3 regions of the Pseudoflavonifractor sp. genome follow, and region 1 is predicted to be linked to each of the others. Evidence: a T-box and tRNA genes for the amino acid it is inferred to sense, from the RefSeq annotation. Region 1 holds a T-box; the other regions hold tRNA genes.
The links. The T-box of region 1 lies ahead of ACOX7T_RS04495 (glycine--tRNA ligase). A T-box ahead of a tRNA ligase gene usually reads a tRNA of that ligase, here a tRNA-Gly.
Positions count from the first base shown of each region.

Region 2: it has a tRNA-Gly gene. The T-box ahead of ACOX7T_RS04495 (glycine--tRNA ligase) is inferred to sense a tRNA for this amino acid. The anticodon was not compared.
Region 3: it has a tRNA-Gly gene. The T-box ahead of ACOX7T_RS04495 (glycine--tRNA ligase) is inferred to sense a tRNA for this amino acid. The anticodon was not compared.

Region 1 covers NZ_JBMNPX010000003.1:97,296-104,847, reverse strand. The annotation lists gene ACOX7T_RS04505 (peptidoglycan DD-metalloendopeptidase family protein) at 1-586, shown strand, start outside; gene ACOX7T_RS04500 (hypothetical protein) at 843-1,199, shown strand; T-box leader at 1,279-1,485, shown strand; gene ACOX7T_RS04495 (glycine--tRNA ligase) at 1,564-2,982, shown strand; gene ACOX7T_RS04490 (LTA synthase family protein) at 3,438-5,258, shown strand; gene ACOX7T_RS04485 (hypothetical protein) at 5,300-5,494, opposite strand; gene lepA (translation elongation factor 4) at 6,352-7,552, opposite strand, start outside.
Region 2 covers NZ_JBMNPX010000025.1:20,586-28,137, forward strand. The annotation lists gene ACOX7T_RS13840 (PTS fructose transporter subunit IIABC) at 1-1,374, shown strand, start outside; gene ACOX7T_RS13845 (HPr family phosphocarrier protein) at 1,411-1,677, shown strand; gene ptsP (phosphoenolpyruvate--protein phosphotransferase) at 1,734-3,440, shown strand; gene ACOX7T_RS13855 (arsenate reductase family protein) at 3,470-3,820, shown strand; gene ACOX7T_RS13860 (RNA polymerase sigma factor) at 3,933-4,490, shown strand; gene ACOX7T_RS13865 (hypothetical protein) at 4,487-5,863, shown strand; gene ACOX7T_RS13870 (hypothetical protein) at 5,899-6,537, shown strand; tRNA gene ACOX7T_RS13875 (tRNA-Gly) at 6,686-6,759, shown strand; tRNA gene ACOX7T_RS13880 (tRNA-Arg) at 6,763-6,839, shown strand; tRNA gene ACOX7T_RS13885 (tRNA-His) at 6,857-6,932, shown strand; tRNA gene ACOX7T_RS13890 (tRNA-Gln) at 6,999-7,073, shown strand; tRNA gene ACOX7T_RS13895 (tRNA-Lys) at 7,083-7,158, shown strand; gene ACOX7T_RS13900 (recombinase family protein) at 7,350-7,552, shown strand, end outside.
Region 3 covers NZ_JBMNPX010000002.1:51,499-59,050, reverse strand. The annotation lists gene ACOX7T_RS02790 (dihydrofolate reductase) at 1-70, opposite strand, end outside; gene ACOX7T_RS02785 (DUF523 domain-containing protein) at 71-526, opposite strand; gene thyA (thymidylate synthase) at 540-1,370, opposite strand; gene ACOX7T_RS02775 (hypothetical protein) at 1,528-2,034, shown strand; gene ACOX7T_RS02770 (diaminopimelate decarboxylase) at 2,093-3,349, opposite strand; gene ACOX7T_RS02765 (uracil-xanthine permease family protein) at 3,735-5,090, shown strand; gene ACOX7T_RS02760 (TrmH family RNA methyltransferase) at 5,155-5,985, opposite strand; tRNA gene ACOX7T_RS02755 (tRNA-Cys) at 6,257-6,330, opposite strand; tRNA gene ACOX7T_RS02750 (tRNA-Gly) at 6,380-6,455, opposite strand; tRNA gene ACOX7T_RS02745 (tRNA-Phe) at 6,498-6,573, opposite strand; tRNA gene ACOX7T_RS02740 (tRNA-Asp) at 6,577-6,653, opposite strand; tRNA gene ACOX7T_RS02735 (tRNA-Val) at 6,677-6,752, opposite strand; gene ACOX7T_RS02730 (Na/Pi cotransporter family protein) at 7,182-7,552, shown strand, end outside.

The DNA.
Region 1 (7,552 bases):
GGACGACTCCATGTACCAGGGCGAGACCAAGGTGCTGGACCCCGGCAGCGAGGGCCTGGCTGAGATTACCGCCGACGTGACCTACGTCAACGGCAACGAGCGCGAGCGCACCGTCACCAACACCGTCACCCTCACCGAGCCCACCACCAAGGTCATCGCGGTGGGCACCAAGGAGCGGCCCAGCTGGCTGCCCAATGGCTACTTTATCTGGCCCGTGTACGGCAATATCACCTCCTACTTCGGCTACCGCTATATCTTCGGCAGCTACAGCTACCACTCCGGTATCGACATTGCCGCCCCCTACGGCACCGGCATCCAGGCCGCTGACGGCGGCACCGTCATCTGGGCGGGCACCGGCACCGGCAGCAACTGGAGCTACGGCAAGTACGTGATTATCGACCACGGTAACGGCTATCAGACCTACTACGCTCACTGCTCCAGCCTGCTGGTCAGCGTGGGAGACAAGGTCTACCAGGGTCAGACCATCGCCAAGGTGGGTTCCACCGGCCGGTCCACCGGCAACCACTGCCACTTCCAGGTGAAGATCAACGGCACCACCGTCAACCCCCTGTCCTACCTGCCCTGACTGTGAACCAGCAAAGTCCCCTGCACCCCATGGTGCAGGGGACTTTTTTGTCCCTGTACCGGAACAATTTCCCTTTTTCCACGTCGAAAAAAGCAGAAAAAACCTCTTGCTTTTTTCGAACATTTGTTGTATTCTATATTCGAACACAGGTTCCATAATTACAGGAACAGCCCCTGGAAAGCGCAGGATAAAAAGTCCGGTTTATCGGACGAATTGTATGCTATGCTGTATCCATCAAAAGCCGGGAGGGACCGCCATGGAGACCATCTATTACAACCTGGACGCATGCCGTCTGACGGTATACGAAATGGCCAGCGGGGAGGCCGCCCCCGCGCCCAGAGATATGCTCTTCCTCCGCACCCAGCCCCGTACCCCCCAGCGGGAGGGGAAGGTGCTGGACTTTGACGCCTGCCGCCGTGCCCTGACAGGGGAGGAGACCCCCTTTGACCTGCCGGAGGACGCTGGGGAGGAGATTCCGGAGGAGGTTCCCGCCGTGGAACAGCCCCGTCAGCGCCGTCCCCGCCGGCTCCACCTGGCCCTGGACGCCGCCGCGTCCCTGGCGGTGGTGGTCATGGCGGCGGTGGTGGTGAGCCAGTTTCTCCGCCTGTTCTGAGGTCGAAACAGGATTTTTTTGCCCCATTTCCCCCGCCGTCCTTGACGGAACCGGGTTTTGGTGATACAATGTCGGGCAGAAACAGGCTTTGACCGGGAGGAGTACGCGGAGACCCGGACCTGAGAGAGACGCCGGCTGGTGAGAGGCGTCCGAAGGTCCCGCGGAAGGCGCCCGTAAGCCGTGGGGAGGAAATGCCCCGCCGGTCCCCCGCCGTTACCGGGTTCGAGTGCGGAGCGGTCATGCTCCGAATTCAGGTGGCACCACGGAGTTTTCATCCGCCCTGAGCATCCGCTCAGGGCGGTTCTTGTTTTTCCGGCCGCCTTTCCACCGGCAAATCACAGACAGAAGGAGTTTGAGTTTTATAATGAAGAACACCGAAAAGACCATGGAAAAAATCGTGGCCCTGTGCAAGGGCCGGGGCTTCGTCTATCCCGGCAGCGAGATTTACGGCGGCCTGGCCAACTCCTGGGACTACGGCCCTCTGGGCGTGGAGCTGAAGAACAACGTGAAGCGGGCCTGGTGGAAGAAGTTTGTCCAGGAGAACCCCTACAACGTGGGTCTGGACGCCGCCATCCTGATGAATCCCCAGGTGTGGGTGGCCTCCGGCCATGTCTCCACCTTCAACGACCCCCTCATCGACTGCAAGGCCTGCAAGATGCGTCACCGCGCCGACAAGCTCATTGAGGACTACCTCCAGGAGACCGGCCGCACCGACGTGAACGTGGAGGCCATGACCCAGGAGGAGATGGTGGCCTTCATCCGGGACAACAACGTGCCCTGCCCCGGCTGCGGCAAGAGCGACTTCACCGACATCCGCAAGTTCAACCTGATGTTCAAGACCCACCAGGGCGTCACCGAGGACTCCTCCACCGAGGTCTATCTCCGTCCCGAGACCGCCCAGGGTATCTTCGTCAACTTCCAGAACATCCAGCGCACCACCCGCAAGAAGCTGCCCTTCGGCGTGTGCCAGGTGGGCAAGAGCTTCCGCAACGAGATCACCCCCGGCAACTTCATCTTCCGCATCCGTGAGTTCGAGCAGATGGAGCTGGAGTTCTTCTGCCAGCCCGGCACCGATCTGGAGTGGTTCGCCTACTGGCGTCAGTACTGCCACGACTGGCTCACCAACCTGAACATCAAGGACGAGAACCTGCGCCTGCGTGACCACGAGCCCGAGGAGCTGGCCTTCTACTCCAAGGCCACCACTGACTTTGAGTTCATGTTCCCCTTCGGCTGGGGCGAGCTGTGGGGCGTGGCCGACCGCACCGACTACGACCTGAAGCAGCATCAGGAGCACTCCGGCAAGGACATGACCTACTTCGACCAGGAGAAGAACGAGCACTATGTGCCCTACGTCATCGAGCCCTCCCTGGGCGCCGACCGCGTGACCCTGGCCTTCCTGGTGGAGGCCTACGACGAGGAGGTCGTGGACGAGGCCAAGAACGACGTCCGCACCGTCATGCGCTTCCATCCCGCCCTGGCTCCCTTCAAGTGCGCCGTGCTGCCCCTGAGCAAGAAGCTAGGCCCCGCCGCTCAGGAGGTGTACGCCCAGCTGTCCAAGTACTTCATGGTGGACTACGACGAGGCCGGCTCCATCGGCAAGCGCTATCGCCGTCAGGACGAGATCGGCACGCCTCTGTGCATCACCGTGGACTTCCAGACCGTGGGCGACGAGAACACCCCCGCCGACCACTGCGTCACCGTCCGTGACCGCGACACCATGGAGCAGGTGCGTCTGCCCATCGACCAGCTGAAGGCTTATATCGAGGAGAAGATCGCGTTCTAATTTCGGGCATAAGAGAGCTGTCTCCGACGGGGTACTTTTCTCCGGCGAAAAGTACCCAAAAGCCGCCGGGGACACAGGGGCGGAAGGGCCCTTTCAGGGCCAAACGCCCCCGTTTCCCCGGACCCCTTTCGGGGATGCGTCCGGCGGCGGTGGTGTCCAACCAGCCACCGAACCTGAAAGCTGTTGCTTGCCGGTTCGGCTCTTCCGTATCGTTACCCCTCTGCCCGAGCAGCGTTACCCGCCCAGACTTGAAAGTCGCTGCGATTCATCGGCGATCTCAATGCCGCCCCAACTCTCTGCGCCGGTATTTCAGTCTGCGCCCGAACAACTCTGAACAACTCTTTTACCTTCCTCCGGAAAGTCCTTTCCAAGTTCCCAAATGTGACCCGCCGCACCGGCGGCCTGCCGGTGCGGCGGGTTTGTTTTTCCTGCCTTGTAAAAACGGAGTCAAAATTATGAAAAAATTGATGCAAAAGCTGGACCCCATCGCCAAAAATCCTGTGCTCACCCCGGTGCTGTGCGTGCTGATGGGGGTGTGTATTGGGGTGCTGTCCCTGTGGTTTGCCTGCGTGGACAACCGCACCGCCATGTTCATCAGCTACTTTACCCACCCCCTTATCGCCCTGCTCAACATCCTGCCGGTGGTATTCCTGTCCCTGCTGCTCTATTTCCTCATCGGCCGGGCCTGGATTTCCTACCTGGTGACGGCGGCGCTGACCATGGGCCTCACCTTCGCCAGCTTTTACAAGCTCACCTTCCGCAACGACCCCATGATGTTTGAGGACATCCTCCTCATCCGGGAAGCGGGCAACATGGCGGGCAAGTACCAGCTCTTCCTCAACAAGAGCATGGTCATGGCCCTGGTGCTGCTGGTGCTGGGGCTGGTGTTCCTGCTGCTCTGCGCCAGAGCCAAAACCTCCTGGAAGCCCCGTCTGCTCTGCGCCCTGGTGACCATCCTGATGGCCTTCCCCCTGTACGCCCTGTACACCGACGCCAACATCTACAACAACAAGACCCGCAACGAGGACCTCATCTCCCCCTGGTCGGCCACCCAGGTGTACACCTCCAAGGGCTTCCTCTATCCCTTCCTGTACAGCATCCGCTCCGCCTCCGACCCGGCCCCCGAGGACTACGACGCCAAGGCCTGCGAGGAGATTATGTCCGGCTACACCGACGCCGACATCCCCGAGGAGCAGAAGGTGGACATCTTCACCATCCAGCTGGAGGCCTACAACGACTTCACCAAGTTCGGCACACCTGAGCTGAACCCGGAGGTATACCGGGTGTTCCACGAGCTGGAGTCCGAGGGCTACACCGGCAACCTGGTGACCAACATCTTTGCCGGCGGCACCATCGACACCGAGCGGTGCTTCCTCACCGGCTACTCCAGCCTGGGCTCCTTCCGTTCTCCCTCCAACTCCTACGCCTGGTACTTCCGTGACCAGGGCTACTACGCCACCGGCAGCCACTCCTGCTATGCCTGGTTCTACAACCGTGAGAACATCAACGCCAACCTGGGCCTGGAGGACTACAAGTTCGTGGAGAACTACTACGGCGAGCTGACCGGCGGCGGCATCGGGTACGACGACGTGCTCTTCCCCGAGATCATCAACCTCTATGAGGAGCACAAGGCCAATGACGACCGGCCCTATTTCTCCTTCAACGTGACCTACCAGGGCCACGGCCCCTACGACACCGACCGGACCTGGTACGGGGACGGCTGGGTGGTGGACGACGGGTCCTACACCCAGGAGGAGCTGAATCTGATGAACAACTATTTCGGCTCCCTGAAGAACACCGGCGATAACCTGGAGATGTTCTTTGACTACTTCCGGGAGAGCGAGGACCCGGTGGTCATTGTCCTCTTCGGCGACCACAACCCCTGGATGGGTGACGCCAACAGCGTGTACAACAAGCTGGGCATTGACCTGGACCTGTCCACCAAAGAGGGCTTCATGAACTACTATGCCACCCGCTACCTCATCTGGGCCAACGACGCGGCCAAGGAGGTTCTGGGCTGTGATTTCCAGGGCGAAGGCCCCGACCTGAGCCCCAATTTCCTCATGACCGAGCTGTTTGACCTGTGCGGCTGGGAGGGTCCCGCCTTCATGCAGGCCACCCGGCCGGTGATGGAGGCTCTGCCCGTCATCAACACCCCCACCGGCCTCTACTTTGAGGACGGAAACCTGACCAAGGACCTGACCGACGAGAACCAGGCCCTGGCCGACCGGTACGACAGCCTCCAGTACTACTGGCGCAAGCACTTTGTGGGATAAAATTACGGCCCGCCGGATTTTGAAATCCGGCGGGCCGTGTTTTATTTCTGCTCTTTCTCCCCGGCAGGGGAGAGGATCTGATATATTTTTTCCGACACCGGCGGCTGACCTCCCGCCGCCTGCCAGCCCGCGGAAAAGGCCAGCCGCACCATGGAAAACAGATAATTCTCCGCCTCGTCGTACTCATGCCGGTCCAAAAACGCAGAAAACGCCGCTTCAAAGTCGTTTGTGTACACTGCAATCACCTCACCACTATTTTACACGATTAAACAATATAATGCAAAGAGAAATCGTGAATCATAGTATTATCTCGTATAGAGGTGATATGGTGAAGCCTTTAAAGAAAAGTGTCAGTATTACACTAGATATGCCTGTTTTGGAACAGATTCAGGCCCTGGCAGAACGGGAAGACCGTTCGTTGTCCAGTTATATCAACCTGGTGCTCAAAGCCCATTTGGAGGACCTGGAGAAGAAGAAACAGCCGTAATGTAACGACAGGCCCGCACTGTAAAAGCAGTGCGGGCCTGTCTGTCGTTTCAGCGCTGGGCGGCGGACCCGCTCGGGCAGAGACTAAATCACAAAGCAGAGACTTGGGGCGGCATTGAGATCGCCAATGAATTGCAAAAGCTTTCAAGTCTGGGCGGGTAACGCTGCTCGGGTAGAAGGGAAACGGCACGCAGGGCACCGAACCGGCAAGCAACTGCTTTCAAATACGGTGGCCGATGAATTGCACCGCCGCCTCGTCCTCGCAAGCTGCGTATCGCTCAGCCCGCCGCAAGCGGCAGGCCTCGTTCACTCCGCTGCTCGTCCTCTCCCCACACGACCCGCTTCGCTGGGCTCGTGCGGGGGCCCCATATTGTCCCCGAAAGGGGGTACCATGGGGCAACGGGCGCGTTTGGCCCTAACAGGGCCCTCCGCGCCTGTTGCCCCATGGCGGCTTTTGGGTACTTTTCGCCGGAGAAAAGTACCTCCCCGAAGGGCCGCTCCCCTCAACATTCTCGGAGAACGGATTTTTCTCCACAAAAAGCCCATACAATGTGGAAAACCAGCCGGGAACAAATTGCTCCCGGCTGGTTTTGTTGTGTATATCCGATTATTCCTCGTCCAGCTTAAGCACGGCCATAAACGCCTCGGTGGGAATCTGGACAGACCCAAGAGAGCGCATCTTCTTCTTGCCCTCTTTCTGCTTCTCCAGCAGCTTCTTCTTACGGGTAATATCGCCGCCGTAGCACTTGGCAAGCACGTCCTTACGCATGGCCTTGACCGTCTCACGGGCGATAATCTTGCCGCCGATGGCCGCCTGAACAGGCACCTCGAAGAGCTGACGGGGGATATTCTCCTTCAGCTTCTCGCACAGACGGCGGGCGCGGCCGTAGGCCTTGTCCTTGTGGGCGATAAAGCTGAGGGCGTCCACCTGGTCGCCGTTGACCAGCATGTCCACCTTCACCAGGTCGCTGGAACGGTAGCCCTCCAGCTCGTAGTCCAGGGAGGCGTAGCCCTTGGTGCGGGCCTTCAGGGTGTCGAAGAAATCGTAGATAATCTCGTTGATGGGCATGGAGTAGTGCATCTCCACCAGGTTGGTGTCCAGATACTGCATGTCCTTGAACTCCGCACGGCGCTCCTGGCACATGGGCATGATGTTGCCCACATAGTCGGGGGGCGTGATGATGGACACCTTGGCGTAGGGCTCCCGGGCCTCGGTAATTTGGCCGGGGTCGGGGTAGTTGTGGGGATTGTCCACCCGGAGCACCGTGCCGTCGGTCTTGGTAATCTCATAGATAACGCTGGGCAGGGTGGTGATGAGGTCCAGGTCAAACTCCCGCTCCAGACGCTCCTGGATAATCTCCATATGGAGCATACCCAGGAAGCCGCAGCGGAAGCCAAAGCCCAGGGCCGCGGAGGACTCGGGCTCAAAGGACAGGGAGGCGTCGTTGAGCTGGAGCTTCTCCAGGGCGTCCCGCAGGTCGGGGTACTTGGAGCCGTCCTCGGTGTAGATGCCGCAGTAGACCATGGCACGGGCGGGACGGTAGCCGGGCAGCGCCTCGGCAGCGGGCCGGGCGGCCTCGGTGACGGTGTCGCCCACCTGGGTGTCCTTCACGTTCTTGATGGAGGCGGTGAAGTAGCCCACCTCGCCGGCAATCAGCTCCTTGCAGGGCTCCATGCCCAGGGGGAGCAGGTGGCCGCACTCGATGACGTCGTAGGTGGCGCCCGAGGCCATCATCTTCACGCTCATGCCGGCCTTGATGGTGCCCTCCATGACGCGGAAATAGACGATAACGCCCCGGTAGGCGTCG
Region 2 (7,552 bases), on a different contig from region 1:
TATATGGCCGCCGAGGCGCTGGAGCAGGCGGCCAGAGCCATGGGCTGCCCCATCCAGGTGGAGACCAACGGCGCCTCCGGCGCCGCCCGGGTACTCACAGATGAGGAGATCGCCGCCTGCGACGGCATCATCGTGGCTGCTGACCGGGAGGTGGATATGGCCCGGTTTGACGGCCGCCCGGTGCTCCGGGTCCCGGTGTCTGCCGGTATCAGCCGCCCGGCCGCGCTGATTCAGGAGGTGCTGGACGGCAAGGCCCCGATCTACCACCACAAGGAGGCCGTCGTCGCCAGGCCCCGTCCGGCACAGGGCGGAGAAAATCTGTGCCGCACCCTCTACAAGCAGCTGATGAACGGCGTGAGCCATATGCTGCCCTTTGTCATCGCCGGCGGTATCTTTATCGCCATCTCCTTCCTGCTGGACGACCCCTCCCTGGGCTACGAAACCTTTGGAACCAATACCCAGCTGGCCGCCTGGTTCAATACGGTGGGCAACGCCGCCTTCCGTTTCATGCTGCCGGTGCTGTCGGCCTATATCGCCGTGGCCATCGGGGACCGGCCTGCGCTGATGGCCGGTTTTGTGGGCGGCGCCCTGGCCGTCTCCGGCTACACCTTCCCCTTCTTCTCCGCCGAGGCGGTCTCCGCCGGATTCCTGGGCGCCCTGGTGGCCGGCTTTGCCGCCGGATACCTGATGCGCCTGCTTCAGCGTCTTCTGTCCGGCCTGCCCGCCCCCCTGGAGGGGCTCAAGCCCGTGCTCCTCTACCCCCTGGCAGGGCTGCTGCTGACCGGGCTCTTTCTCTGCGCCGTCAACCCTTTTGTGGGGATGCTCAACACCGCCCTGGACAGCGCCCTGGCCTCCATGGACGAGGGCCGCAGAATCGCCCTGGGCGCAGCTGTGGCCGCACTGATGGCCGTGGACATGGGCGGCCCCTTCAACAAGGCCGCCTATGTGTTCGCCACCTCCACCCTGGCCGCCGCCTCACCCGCTGTGGGCTCTGTGGTCATGGCCTGCGCCATGGCGGGCGGCATGGTGCCGCCCCTGGCCGTCGCCCTGTGCTGCACCTTCTTCCCCAGCCGGTTTTACCCGGAGGAGCGCCGGTCCGGCCTGGTTAACTATATTATGGGTCTGTGCTTCATCACCGAGGGGGCCATTCCCTTTGCGGCCTCCGACCCTGTGCGGGTCATTCCCGCCTGCGTCACCGGCTCCGCCCTGGCAGGCGGACTGGCCGCCTTCTTCAACTGTACCCTGCCCGCCCCTCATGGCGGTATCTTTGTCTTCCCTGTTATCCGGAATGTGCCGGGCTACCTCATCGCCCTGGCCGCCGGAGCCCTGGCCGGCATGCTGGTGCTGGCCGTGCTGCGGAAAAAGCGGGTATGAATCCGCTGGAATACATCATTTTTGGAGGTTATCATTATGGTCAGCGAGCAGCTCACTGTTATCAACAAGGCCGGATTCCACATGCGTCCCGCCAATATCTTTGTCCAGGCCATGACCAAGTTCCAGTCCAACATCACCATCGTCTTCAACGGCCGTGAGATTGACGGCAAGAGCATTATGAACGTGATGGCCGCCTGCATGAAGCAGGGCGCCGAGATTGAGATCCGCTGTGAGGGTCCCGACGAGGTGGAGATGCTCCGCACTGCCGCCGATCTGGTGCGCTCCGGTCTGGGCGAGGAGTAAGGCTTCCCCTTTCCGTCCTTGATTCTGCCGCCGGGCGGCACTGGGAGGTTCAGGTTATGAAGTGTGAGGGAATTCCCGCCTCGGGCGGCATCGGCATCGGCACCGCCGTGCTGGTGGCCGAGCCCGACCTGGGGTATGGAGACGTGGTATTCTCCGGCGTGGAGGCGGAAAAGGCCCGGCTGACCGGCGCCGTGGCCGCCTTTATCCGGGAGACCTCCGCCATGGCGGAGGAGCTTCGGACCCGCGTAGGGGACAAGCAGGCGGAGATCCTGTCCGGACAGGCCATGATGATCTCCGACCCCTATATGACCAGCCAGATGAACGCCGCCATTGAAAACGGCGTATGCGCCGAGGCTGCGGCGGACAGTGTGTGCGGCATGTATGTGGAGCTGTTCTCCTCCATGGAGGACGAGCTGATGCGCCAGCGGGCCGGGGACGTGGAGGATCTGCGCCGCCGCCTGCTGTGTATTCTGCTGGGCCGCCCCCGGGTGGAGCTGAGTACCATTCCCTCCGGCTCCGTGCTGGTGGCCCGGGACTTCACCCCCTCCATGACCGCCGGCCTCCGGCGGGAGAATGTGGCCGCCATTGTGACGGAGAGCGGCGGGATCACCTCCCACTCCGCCATTCTGGCGCGCACCATGGCCCTGCCCGCCGTGCTGTCGGTCCCCAATATTACGGATATTCTCTCCGGCGGCGAGACTCTGGTGGTGGACGGCAGCGCCGGAACCGTCCTCGTCAATCCGGACGAGGAGGTCCTCCGGGACTGCCGCGCCCGCCAGGGAGAGGAGATGGCCCGTCAGGCCGATCTGATCCGCTTCCGCGCCCGCCCCACCCACACCGCCGACGGCGAGGCCGTGTCCCTGTGCTGCAACATCGCCAGCCCCAGGGATGTGCCCGGTGTGCTGGAGCACACCGGCGAGGGCGTGGGTCTGTTCCGCACGGAATTTCTCTTCATGAACCGCGCCGCACCTCCCAGCGAGGAGGAGCAGTTCCGCATCTATCAGGACGCCGCCCGGCGGCTGGAGGGCCGGGAGATCATCATCCGTACCCTGGACATCGGCGGAGACAAGGACATCGCCTGTCTGGACACAGCGCCTGAGGAAAACCCCTTCCTGGGCTTCCGCGCCATCCGGTACTGTCTGAGCAAGCCCGACCTCTTCAAAACCCAGCTGTCCGCCATCCTCCGTGCTTCCGCCTACGGCAGCATCCGGATTCTCCTTCCCTTTGTCTCCTGCGTGGATGAGATCCGCTCCGCCCGGGTGCTGCTGGAGGAGACCAAGTCCCGCCTGGCCCAGGAGGGCGTCCCCTTCAACCGGGACATCCCGCTGGGTGTGATGGTGGAGACCCCCGCCGCCGTTTTCCTGGCCGACACCCTGGCCCGTGAGGCCGACTTCTTCTCCATCGGCACCAACGACCTGACCCAGTACACCCTGGCCGCCGACCGGGGCAATAACCAGGTCTCCTACCTCTGCTCCTACTTCCAGCCCGCCCTGCTCCGGGCCGTCCGCATGGCCGCCTCTCAGGCCAAGCGGGCGGGCATCCCCGTGGGCATGTGCGGCGAGTCCGCCGGGGACCCCCTCATGACCCCCCTGCTGCTGGCCTTCGGGCTGGACGAGTTCTCCGTCTCCCCCACCGCCGTGCTGCCCATCCGCCAGGCCATCTCCCGCTGGACCAGGGAGGAGGCCCGCGCCCTGGCCGACCAGGTGATGGGCCTGTCCACCGCCGACGAGGTGTACGCCTGCCTCAAGGCCAACGTCCGCTGAACCACACCGCTGATACAGGAGGTCTCCCCATGCTCTTTGTCTGCTACCCCAAGTGCTCCACCTGCCGCAAGGCCCAGGCCTGGCTGGACAGCCACGGTCTCACCTACACCCTCCGGGACATCAAGGAGGAAAACCCCACCCGAGAGGAGCTGGCTGAGTGGCACGGCCGCAGCGGCCTGCCTCTGCGCAAGCTCTTCAACACCAGCGGCCTGCTCTACAAGTCCCTGGCTCTGAAGGACCGTCTGCCCGGTATGAGCGAGGATGAGCAGCTTGACCTGCTCGCATCCGACGGCATGCTGGTCAAGCGCCCCATCCTGGTGACCGAAACAGCCGTCCTGGTGGGCTTCCGTGAGGCCGACTGGGCCGCCGCCCTGCTCTGATATTGCTCCGCCTGCCGGAAAATTTCCGGCAGGCGGATTTTTTTGTAACCATCTTCACGCCATTGGCGACTATATGGGTGAAAGGACCTTTCAGACGGAAGGAGGCGCTGTCATGGAGGACAGCCGGATTGTGGCGCTGTACTGGGCGAGAAATGAGGACGCCATCGCGGAGACCGACCGGAAATACGGCGGCTACTGCCGCGCCATCGCCATGAACATTCTCTCCGACCATGGGGACGCGGAGGAGTGCGTAAACGACACCTGGCTCCAGACCTGGAACGCCATTCCGCCCCACCGGCCTGCTGTCCTCTCCGCCTTTCTGGGGGCCATCACTCGGCGGCTCAGCCTGGACCGCTGGCGCAGGAACACACGGAAAAAACGGGGCGGCGGCCAGGTGCCCCTGGCCCTGGAGGAGCTGTCCCAGTGCGTCCCGGCCTCCGGCGGACCGGAGGAGGCCGCCCGGCTGTCCGAGCTGACGCACGCCCTGGAGGTCTTTCTGAAGGGACTGTCCAGCCGGGACCGGGACCTGTTCCTCTGCCGGTACTGGTATCTGGCCTCCATCCGGGAGATTGCCCAGGCCTTCCGGCTCCCGGAGAGCCGGGTCAAGGTCATCCTCTTCCGCACACGAAACAAGCTGAAAATCTATCTGGAACAGGAGGGATTTCTTTGACGCCTGATATGCTCTTGGACGCCCTGGGCGGCGTGGACCCCGCCCTGCTCTCCGGCGCCCGGGCCCGGCTCATGCCGGGCGAATCCATACCTGCAAAACGGCGGGGCGGTCTGAGCCTCCGGCTTTTGGCTGCGGCCGCCGCTGCTGCGGTGCTGCTGGGGGCTCTGGCGGCCGCCATGGCAGGCAATGTGGAATTTCGCACCGCTGTCTTTTCCTTCCTCCATCTCTCCGTCCCCGAGCAGGTTCCCCCGGCGGGAGACGCCTCCTCCGGTGCACAGCTGGGGGATGCCGTCCAGGTCCAGTACCTACCCCTGTCTCTGGAGGGCTGGCAGACCGGCGGCACGGCGCTGTGGCAGGCGGAGCGGGACCAGGACGGCACGGTGGATTCCGTCCGCTTTGCCGCCCTGGAAGACGGCACACTCCGGGACATTCCGGCGGAGGTCACACCCTTCCGCTTTGCCGACAGCGGCGGGACTCTGACCGGCCAGGTCTTCTGGTGCGTGAGAAACGGCGGACTGACCGCAGTGGGCGAGGGCTCCCTGCCCGACGGCGGGGGACGCTGGGAGGCCCAGACTATCCCCGGACGGAGTGACGCCGTGGTGCTGCTGCTGCGGGGCGGTCTGCTGAGGGAGTTTGACTTCCGGGCTGTGCTGCTGGATCTCGGCAGCGGGGAGAGCCGCCTGCTGACCGAGCAGCACCCGGCGGACGGCCTGCGCGGCATCACCGGCTTCTCTCTCACCTCCGACCTGCGTCACGCCCTACTGACAGGCCATGTACGGGGCGAGACCGGTCAGCACCCCTATCTGCTGGACCTGGAGCACGGCACGCTGACCGCTCTGGAGGAGACCCTTGGCGCCTCTCTGGACCGGGCGGTCTTTCTGGACAGCGGCATCCTGCTGCTCACCGGCGGCGAAGATACCTGCTCCGCCTGGGTGTGGGACCTGTCCTCCGGAGCGGTGGAGCAGACCGTCAATTCTCTTCCCCGCTATGACAGCGCAGGCAGCCAGGGTGTGCTGGACTTGGGCGGCCGGTACGCCCTGGAGATTGACAGCAACGGCCAGGCAGCCGTCCTGGACTGGAAAACCGGTACCCGATCCGCTCCTATCGAAGGCTTCACCTTTGTGTCCGGCACCCAGTTCCTCCTCTCCCCCAGCGGAGACCGTGCCTGCTGCTTCCTGTCGGGGAAGAAAGACAGCAGTCTGGATGTAACCCAACTGGGGGTTCTGGACTTTGCCGCCGGCCAGCTCGTTCTCTTTGACCGGGTGGGGACGGAGCAAAATCAGGAGCGCTCCCTGGGCTGGCTGGATGACAGCCGGGTGTTTCTCTCCGCCCAAGGAGCTGATTCCGGCCTGTTTCTGTATACGTTCCGTTAATTTTTTATCTTAAATTACAAAAAGGAGGGCTTTCTATGCGGTTTTCCCGTATTGCTTCCCTGCTGATGACATTTCTGCTGGCCCTGACTCTGGCCGCCTGTGCCTCCCCTTCGTCTCCTTCGCCCGCACCCTCCCCCTCTGCGGACAGCGGCATGCTGGAGCGGGGGTCGGCCTGGCTGGCAGACACCTATGGCGAGGACTGCGTGCTCTTACAGAGCACTGCCTACGGGGAACAGCCGGTCCTGCTGGCCGGCAACCGGAATCCCGGCACCGAGGCCTTCGGCTCCCTGGAGGTCTTTGTTCTGGAGGAGGCGGAGGACGGCTTTACGCTGCTGGCCTCCAAGGAGGGAGAGATGGGCATCTCCGCCGGATTCTCCGCTGCGGTGCTGTCCACTGACAGCATGACCGTCCTCTTCGGTGACCTGACCGACAGCATCTTTGACTTTGTCAACGGCCAGCGTCTCCCCGCTGATTTTACCCAGGTCACCATTGTGCTCCGGGACGGCACTGAGCTGGTGCGGGCACTCACCAGCGCGGAGGACTATGTCCTTGCCCTGGAGCCCGGACTGGACATCGCTGACGTGATCTTTGGGGGTGGAGCACTCACTGTGCGCTACTCCGACTTTTTCGGCCAGGACTTGATGGAGGATTCTGCTCCGGACTCCATCGCCTGATTGCCTGACCTCCACGCCTCCGCACTCCCCCTCAAATGACGCGCTGGGGTGCGGAGGAAATTTTTTTATTTTTTTCGGCAAAGGCATTGACAGATAGGGTTGTCCGTGGTAATATATCAAGGCTGACATTCAGTTTGTCGCGTCCCATGCGGGTGTAGTTCAATGGTAGAATCCCAGCCTTCCAAGCTGGTCGCGTGGGTTCGATTCCCATCACCCGCTCCATACGCGCCTGTAGCTCAGGTGGATAGAGCAACTGCCTTCTAAGCAGTGGGTCAGGGGTTCGAGTCCCTTCAGGCGTGCCAGTTTTCCCTTCCATATGGTGGGTGTAGTTCAGTTGGTAGAGCATCGGATTGTGGTTCCGAGTGTCGCGGGTTCGAGTCCCGTCACCCACCCCATATAGTCTCAAGGCGGAAGGCCCGGAGCGTCCGCTCCGGGCCTTCCCTTTTTTGAACCTGCGATACTGGGGTGTAGCCAAGTGGTAAGGCACGGGACTTTGACTCCCGCATTCGCTGGTTCGAGTCCAGCCATCCCAGCCAATTTTATTCGACCTAGTAGCTCAGTTGGTAGAGCAACGCCCTTTTAAGGCGAAGGTCCGGGGTTCGAGTCCCCGCTGGGTCACCAAAGTAGACAAAACCTGCGTATAACTATAGTTATACGCAGGTTTTGCTTTTTCTCGTCAGTTTGCACCAGAAACACCACTGCTGGATTGTTCATTATTCCATAAATACTATTTCAAAACGCAGGTTTGGGCGGAGAGAATTCCGTTTCTAAACCTGCGTATATTATTGTTTTAGTAAAGGAGATATGTAAACATGCGTATTCCTTATGGTTATCAGATGGAAAACAATGCATTTATCATTTGCCAGGAGAAAGCGGAAGTCATCCGTATGATTTTTGACTACTATCTTTCCGGAGCCAGCCTTGGCAAAGTTGCAGACATACTTTCCGAGAAAAGGATTCCTTCCCCTACTGGAAAAGAACGCTGGACAAGAGCGGCCATTGATAAGCTCTTGTC
Region 3 (7,552 bases), on a different contig from region 1:
AAATCCGGGCCAGCAGCTTGTTCTGGTAGCCGATGGCCCAGTTCTGATCCACCGCAGCAATCAGGTACATTCAGCCTTCCTCCTTGATAAAGTCCAGAAATTCCGCCCAGTGCTCCTCGTCAAACACCGGAATACCGGTGCTCTTGAGCCGGGCGGCGGTCACACCGTCGCCGGGGATTTTCCGCCCGGTGAAGGTACCGTCATAGATGACGCCGCTGCCGCAAGAGGGGCTGCGTGCCTTCAGCAGGGCGCACCGGCAGCCCATCAGACGGGCCAGCTCCTCCGCCTGGACCGCTCCCCGGGCATACTGCTCCGTCACGTCGACCCCATCCCGGGTGAGCACCCGCTCCCCCACCCGCTCGGAGGGCAGACGGGGTGTGGACAGGCCGCCCAGCTGCTCGGGGCACACGGGCACAAAGCTCAACTCCTCCCGGTTCAGCAGCTCCGTCAGCGGCGGAAATGCTTTGCCTTCCCCGCTGTACCGGCATGTCAGGCCCAGCAGGCAGGCCGACACCAGAATCCGCATCTGCCCTTCCTCCTTACACCGCCACCGGAATCTTCACGTCCAGGGGGTAGGACTGGTACCCCTCCAGCTTCAGGCTGTCCCTAGTAAAGGCGTAGAAGTCATCCACCGCCGGGTCCATCCACAGCGTGGGGGCGTCGTAGAGCTTGCGGGCAATGATCTCCTCCACAATGGGTACATGCCGGTCGTAGATGTGGGCGTCGGCAATGACGTGGACCAGCTCCCCCGCCTCCAGGCCGGACACCCTGGCCAGCATGTGGACCAGGGCGGCGTACTGCATCACGTTCCAGCCGTTGGCGGTGAGCATATCCTGGCTGCGCTGGTTGAGGATGGCGTTGAGGGTCTTGCCTGTCACGTTGAAGGTCATGGACCAGGCGCAGGGGTAGAGGGCCATCTCGTGGAGGTCGTGGTGGTTGTAGAGGCTGGTCATAATCCGTCGGGAGGCGGGGTTGTGCTTCAGGTCGTAGAGCACCCGGTCCACCTGGTCGAACTCCCCCTCAGGGTAGACGTGCTTTACCCCCAGCTGGTAGCCGTAGGCCTTGCCGATGGAGCCTGTTTCGTCAGCCCAGGCGTCCCAGATGTGGCTGTTCAGGTCGTGGATGTTGTTGGACTTCTTCTGCCAGATCCACAGCAGCTCGTCCACCGAGCTCTTGAAGGCCATCTTCCGGATGGTCTGGACAGGGAACTCCTTCTTCAGGTCGTACCGGTTCACCACGCCGAAGAGCTTGATGGTGTGGGCGGGGGCTCCGTCGTCCCACCGGGGGCGCACCGCCTGGTCCGTGTCCCAGGTCCCGTGGGCGAGGATGTCTTTGCAGTTCTGGATAAATCTCTCGTCGGCGTAGCTCATATGCGTTCCTCCTGTTGTATTCGTTCCGGTCTATTTTATTATATGGCGCGCCCTGGCGCAAGCCTTTTCGGCGCGCTTCCCTCTTGGCGCTCCGGGTATGTTATGGTAAAATGATAAAAACGCTCCGTTTCCGCGGAAGCTGGTCGAGGTGAGGGGAATGTACCAGGATATCCGTGCCCAAAAGGGCCGCTTTCTGCTCCGTGCCCTGCTGTGGTTGATTTTTGTGGCCCAGTTTGCCCAGGCGCTGATTCCGTTCATCCGGGCCGGCGGGGGTCTGGAGCCCCTGACGCTCCTCTCTGCCCTGGCTACCCTGCTGCCCTCCGCCGTGGTGCTGTGGGCCCTGCACCGGGGCAACCGTGCCGCCCTGGTGGTGTTCTGCCTCATCGGCCTTGAACAGATCGCCGCCTTCAGCTACTGGATTCTCCCCCGCTACCAGGAGGCCATGGCTCCCGTGGACTCCCTTGGCTCCGCCAGTCTGGTGCTCACGGTCATCGACCTGGTCCTGCGGCTGATTGTGCTCTACCAGATGTTCTCCGGCTCCACCGTGCCCATCTGGCTGGAGTGCCGCCGGGACATGCGGCGCAGAAAGGACCTGATTCTGGAGCTGGTACTCTTCGGCGTGTCCATTCTGGCCATGGTGGTGCTTGTCTTCCTCACCCTGTAAATGCAGACGCCCGCCCACTTCCCAAACAGAGAAGTGAGCGGGCGTTTTTGTTTTGTGTTTACCAGACCAGGGTGGCGAAGTAATCGTCGGGGGTCTCGGCACGGCGGATGAGCTGGGTGGAACCGTCCTCCTTCAGCAGCACCTCGGCGGAGCGGAGACGGCCGTTGTAATTGTAGCCCATGGCGAAGCCGTGGGCGCCGGTGTCGTGGATGACCAGCAGGTCGCCCAGGTCAATCTCGGGCAGCATACGGTCCACGGCGAACTTGTCGTTGTTCTCGCACAGGGAGCCGGTGACATCGTACTTGTGGTCGCAGGGGGCGTCCTCCTTGCCCATGACGGTAATGTGATGGTAGGCACCGTACATGGCGGGGCGCATCAGGTTGGCAGCGCAGGCGTCCACGCCCACATACTCCTTGTAGGTGTGCTTGAAGTGGGTGGCCTTGGTCACCAGGCAGCCATAGGGCGCCAGCATGAAGCGGCCCAGCTCGGTGAAGATGGCCACATCGCCCATGCCGGCGGGGGTGAGAATGGCCTCATACTGCTTGCGCACGCCCTCGCCGATGACAGCGATGTCGTTGGCGGGCTGCTCGGGGCGGTAGGGCACGCCCACGCCGCCGGACAGGTTGATGAAGCGGATGTCGCAGCCGGTCTCCTTCTTCAGGTCCACGGCCAGCTGGAACAGGATGCCCGCCAGAGTGGGATAATACTCGTTGCTCAGGGTGTTGGAAGCCAGGAAGGCGTGAATGCCGAAGTGCTTGGCGCCCATGTCCTTCAGCTTCTTGAAGCCCTCAAAGAGCTGCTCCCGGGTGAAGCCGTACTTGGCCTCGCCGGGGTTGTCCATCACCTGGAAGCCCTCCTTGGACTCGCCGATGGAGAAGGTGCCGCCGGGATTGAAGCGGCAGGAGATGGTCTCGGGGATATAGCCGATGGTCTCCTTGAGGAAGTCGATGTGGGTGAAGTCGTCCAGGTTGATGGTGGCGCCCAGCTTGGCGGCCAGAGCGAACTCCTCGGCGGGGGTGTCATTGGAGGAGAACATGATCTCGCTGCCGGAGAAGCCGCAGCGGTCGGACATCATCAGCTCGGTGAGGGAGGAGCAGTCGGTGCCGCAGCCCTCCTCATGGAGGATCTTCAGAATGGTGGGGTTGGGCGTGGCCTTGACGGCGAAATACTCCTTGAAGCCCGGGTTCCAGGCAAAGGCCGCCTTCAGCTTCCGGGCGTTTTCCCGGATGCCCTTCTCGTCGTAGAGATGGAACGGGGTGGGATAGGTCTTGGTCATTTCCTGGAGCTGGTCCAGGGTCACGAAGGGCTTTTTCATGGAAGCTTCACTCCCCGATGCAATTTCACCTGAGGGACACACAGGCCGAACTCAGGCCTATTTATAAAAATTCATATCTTATACTACCGAAATCGAGCCAAAAAGTCAATCCGCTAAACCCACAAGCCTTTTCTTCCTTTTTTCTGTCTTTTTGCCCATTCGGGAGAAAACGACAGAAGTCTCTTTTCCCTCTTGCATCTTTCCGTCGGTTCTGCTATGATATCCCGGATACTGAAAGGAGGGAACCGTCATGATGCTGTTTTTCTGTGTGAATTGCTTTTGCGGCTCTTTCCTTTCCGTTTTTGCCTGACAATCACGTAAGTGATTGTTTTTTTTTGCCCTCACAGGCAGTGTGTGTCCGCAATGTAAAGAAGGGAGAATCCATATGAATCAACAAGAACCCATTCGCGACGCCCGAACCCTGGGCATTCCCAAGATGCTCATCCTGGGCCTCCAGCACATGTTCGCCATGTTCGGCGCCACCATTCTGGTGCCCATCATTGTCAGCAAGCAGTACGGCCTGCCCCTGAGCATCCAGACCACCCTGTTCTTCGCCGGAATCGGCACCCTCTTCTTCCACCTCTGCACCAAGCTGAAGGTCCCCGCCTTCCTGGGCTCCTCCTTCGCCTTCCTGGGCGGCTTTGAGATGGTTGGCAGCCTGAACACCGGCATCTACGCCACCATGTCCGCCTCCGACAAGCTGGCACGGGCCTGCGGCGGCATCGTCATCGCCGGCCTGCTGTACCTGATTCTGGCTCTCATCATCAAGCTGGCCGGCGTGAAGAAGGTCATGCGCTTCCTGCCTCCCGTGGTCACCGGCCCCATCATCGTGTGCATCGGCCTGTCCCTGGCCCCCAGTGCCATCTCCAACGCCTCCACCAACTGGCCCCTGGCCCTTATCGCCCTGGCCATCATTGTGGTGTGCAACATCTGGGGCAAGGGCATGGTGAAGATTATCCCCATCCTGCTGGGCGTTGTGGGCGCCTATCTGGTGGCCCTCATCATGCACATGAGCGGTATGACCAATCCGGACGGCAGCGCCATTCTGGACTTCACCGAGGTGGCCAGCGCCTCCATCCTGGGCCTGCCCCCCTTCCAGCTTGCCAGCTTTGACCTGACCGCCATCCTGGTCATGGCCCCCATCGCCATCGCCACCATGATGGAGCACATCGGCGACATGTCCGCCATCTCCGCCACTGTGGGCGCCCGGTTCATTGAGGACCCCGGCCTCCACCGCACCCTGGTGGGCGACGGCATCGCCACCGCTCTGGCCGGCATGTTCGGCGGTCCCGCCAACACCACCTACGGCGAGAACACCGGCGTACTGGAGCTGTCCAAGGTGTACGACCCCCGGGTCATCCGCATCGCCGCCTGCTTCGCCATCGTCCTCAGCTTCATCCCCAAGGTGGCTGACATCATCGGCTCCCTGCCCGCCTCCATCATCGGCGGCATCTCCTTCATCCTCTACGGCATGATTTCCGCCATCGGCGTGCGCAACATCGTGGAGAACCAGGTGGACTTCACCAAGTCCCGCAACCTGATTATCGCCGCTGTCATCCTGGTGTGCGGCCTGGGCTTCTCCTCCGGCATCACCTTCGTGATGGCTGGCACCTCCATCACCCTCACCGGCCTGGCCATCGCCGCCCTGGCCGGCATCATCCTCAACGCCATCCTCCCCGGCAATGACTATGTCTTCGGCGCCAACCCCGCCGGTGACCAGAACCGGGGCATCCACCAGTAAGCATCCATACATATAAAGAGCGCCCCGGCCGCAGATGCGGCCGGGGCGCTCTTTTTTCATTCTCTTATTCTCTTGCTCTCAGCTGCCAGAAGGCCACAGCACTGGCGGCGGCCACGTTCAGCGAGTCCACGCCGTGGGACATGGGGATGCGCACCGTGTAGTCGCAGTGGGCAATGGTGGTGTGGGACAGGCCGTCCCCCTCGGTGCCCAGCACAATGGCCAGCTTGTCCTCAGCCATGAGGGCCGGGTCGTCAATAGACACCGAGTTGTCGCTCAGGGCCATAGCCGCGGTCTTGAAGCCCAGGGCGTTGAGCCGGGAGAGGCCCTTCTCCGGCCAGTCGGCGGGACTGTCGCCGATGCGGGTCCAGGGAATCTGGAACACAGTGCCCATGCTCACCCGCACTGCCCGGCGGTACAGGGGGTCGCAGCAGGTGGGGGTGACCAGCACGGCGTCCATGTGCAGCGCCGCAGCGGAGCGGAAGATGGCCCCCACATTGGTGGAGTCCACGATGCCCTCCAGCACCGCCACCCGGCGGGCTCCGGCGCACAGCTCCTCCACCGTGGGCAGCACGGGGCGGCGCATGGCGCACAGAATGCCTCGGTTCACCTGATAGCCGGTCAGGGCGGCCAGCAGGTCGTTGTCCCCGGTGTACACCGGGATATCTCCGCAGCGCTCCATGATGTCCCTGCCCTGGCCCTCCAGGTGCTTGCGCTCCATCAGCAGGGACAGGGGCTGATATCCGGCCTCCAGCGCCCGGGCGATGACCTTGGGGCTCTCAGCGATGAAGATTCCCTTCTCCGGCTCCAGCCGGTTGCGCAGCTGGGCCTCTGTCAGCCGGGTAAAGACCTCCAGCTCGGGCAAATCCAGACTGGTGATTTCGATCAGCTTTGCCATTGCGCTTCCCTCCGCAGCTTGCACGTTTCTTTGTCAGCAGTATAAAAGGAAAAATCCCGACCGCTTTCGCAGTCGGGACTTCAAGCCATCCCGACACGACAAATGCCAGCCGGACCGGGGCCCCACACGGTGGGGCGGCGCTTTTGCGCCGTACAAGCGTTTTGGACGAAGGCCAAAACCTTGGCGCAGGGGGCGGCTTCGCCGACCCCGAGCATTCAAATTCCCCAGGTATCCAAAAAGAAACACCAGCCTGTCGGCTGGTGTTTCTTTTTGGAGGCGCCACCCAGACTCGAACTGGGGGTAAAGGTTTTGCAGACCTCTGCCTTACCACTTGGCTATGGCGCCGATTACAGATAACAGGAGCAAATTACTTGCTCCTGTTATCTTCTGTTTCTGGAGCGGGTGACGAGGCTCGAACTCGCTACCTCCACCTTGGCAAGGTGGCGCTCTACCAGATGAGCTACACCCGCGGGGTTATCTCTCTGAACCACTCTATGCAGTTCAGAGAGATTTGGTGCCTCCGGTCGGAATCGAACCAACGACACGGGGATTTTCAGTCCCCTGCTCTACCAACTGAGCTACAGAGGCAAATGGCGACGCGGAAGGGACTTGAACCCTCGACCTCCGGCGTGACAGGCCGGCGTTCTAACCAACTGAACTACCGCGCCATTTGACGTTGGGTCAAGACCCATGGTGGGAACAACAGGGCTCGAACCTGTGACATCATGCTTGTAAGGCATGCGCTCTCCCAGCTGAGCTATGCTCCCCTGTTGGCCGCTTGCGTTTTTGTTTATCTCTCGCTCGCGACGAAGGTTATTATACTAAAGCCCCCCTGAAATGTCAACCCCTAAATTTATCTTTTTTATTCTTCTGTTTTGCCCGCCCCACTTCTGTGCCGATTTTGTTGCGTTTTCTTTTTATAAATCCAATATTTTTCATCTTTTGATTTAAAATGTTTGAAAAATATTTTTCAGTTTCCGACATTTTCCCTTTTATAGTTTCATAAAATTACCTTATTCACCTTATATTCTCTCTTTCCGAAAAAAAGAGGCAAAAAACTTCACTTTTATCGTTTACGAACAAAATAATGAGGTTTATAATCTATAATAGATTGGCTCCTCTGCCGCTTGGCACGGAGCTTCCATTATCTTACGATGTTCTGAATTTATAATCCTATCATATCTGGAGGCAGACTGGTGAGTATTTACGATGTAATCTCCCTTCTGGGCGCTATTGCCACCTTTCTCTTTGGCATGACCACCATGACAAGCGGATTGGAGAAGCTGTCCAGCGGACGGCTGGAATCCATTCTGGAACGGCTGACCAACAACCTGTTCATGAGCGTCCTCATCGGCGCCCTTGTCACCGGCCTGGTTCACAGCTCGGCCGCCACCACCATCATGTGCGTGGGCTTTGTCAACTCCGGTATTATGAAGCTGGAGCAGACAGTGGGTATCATTATGGGCGCCAATATCGGCACCACCATTACAGCCCAGATTCTCCGCCTGGGAGACATCTCCTCGGACAATCTGCTTCTCTCCATGATGCGCCCGGAGTATTTCGGCCC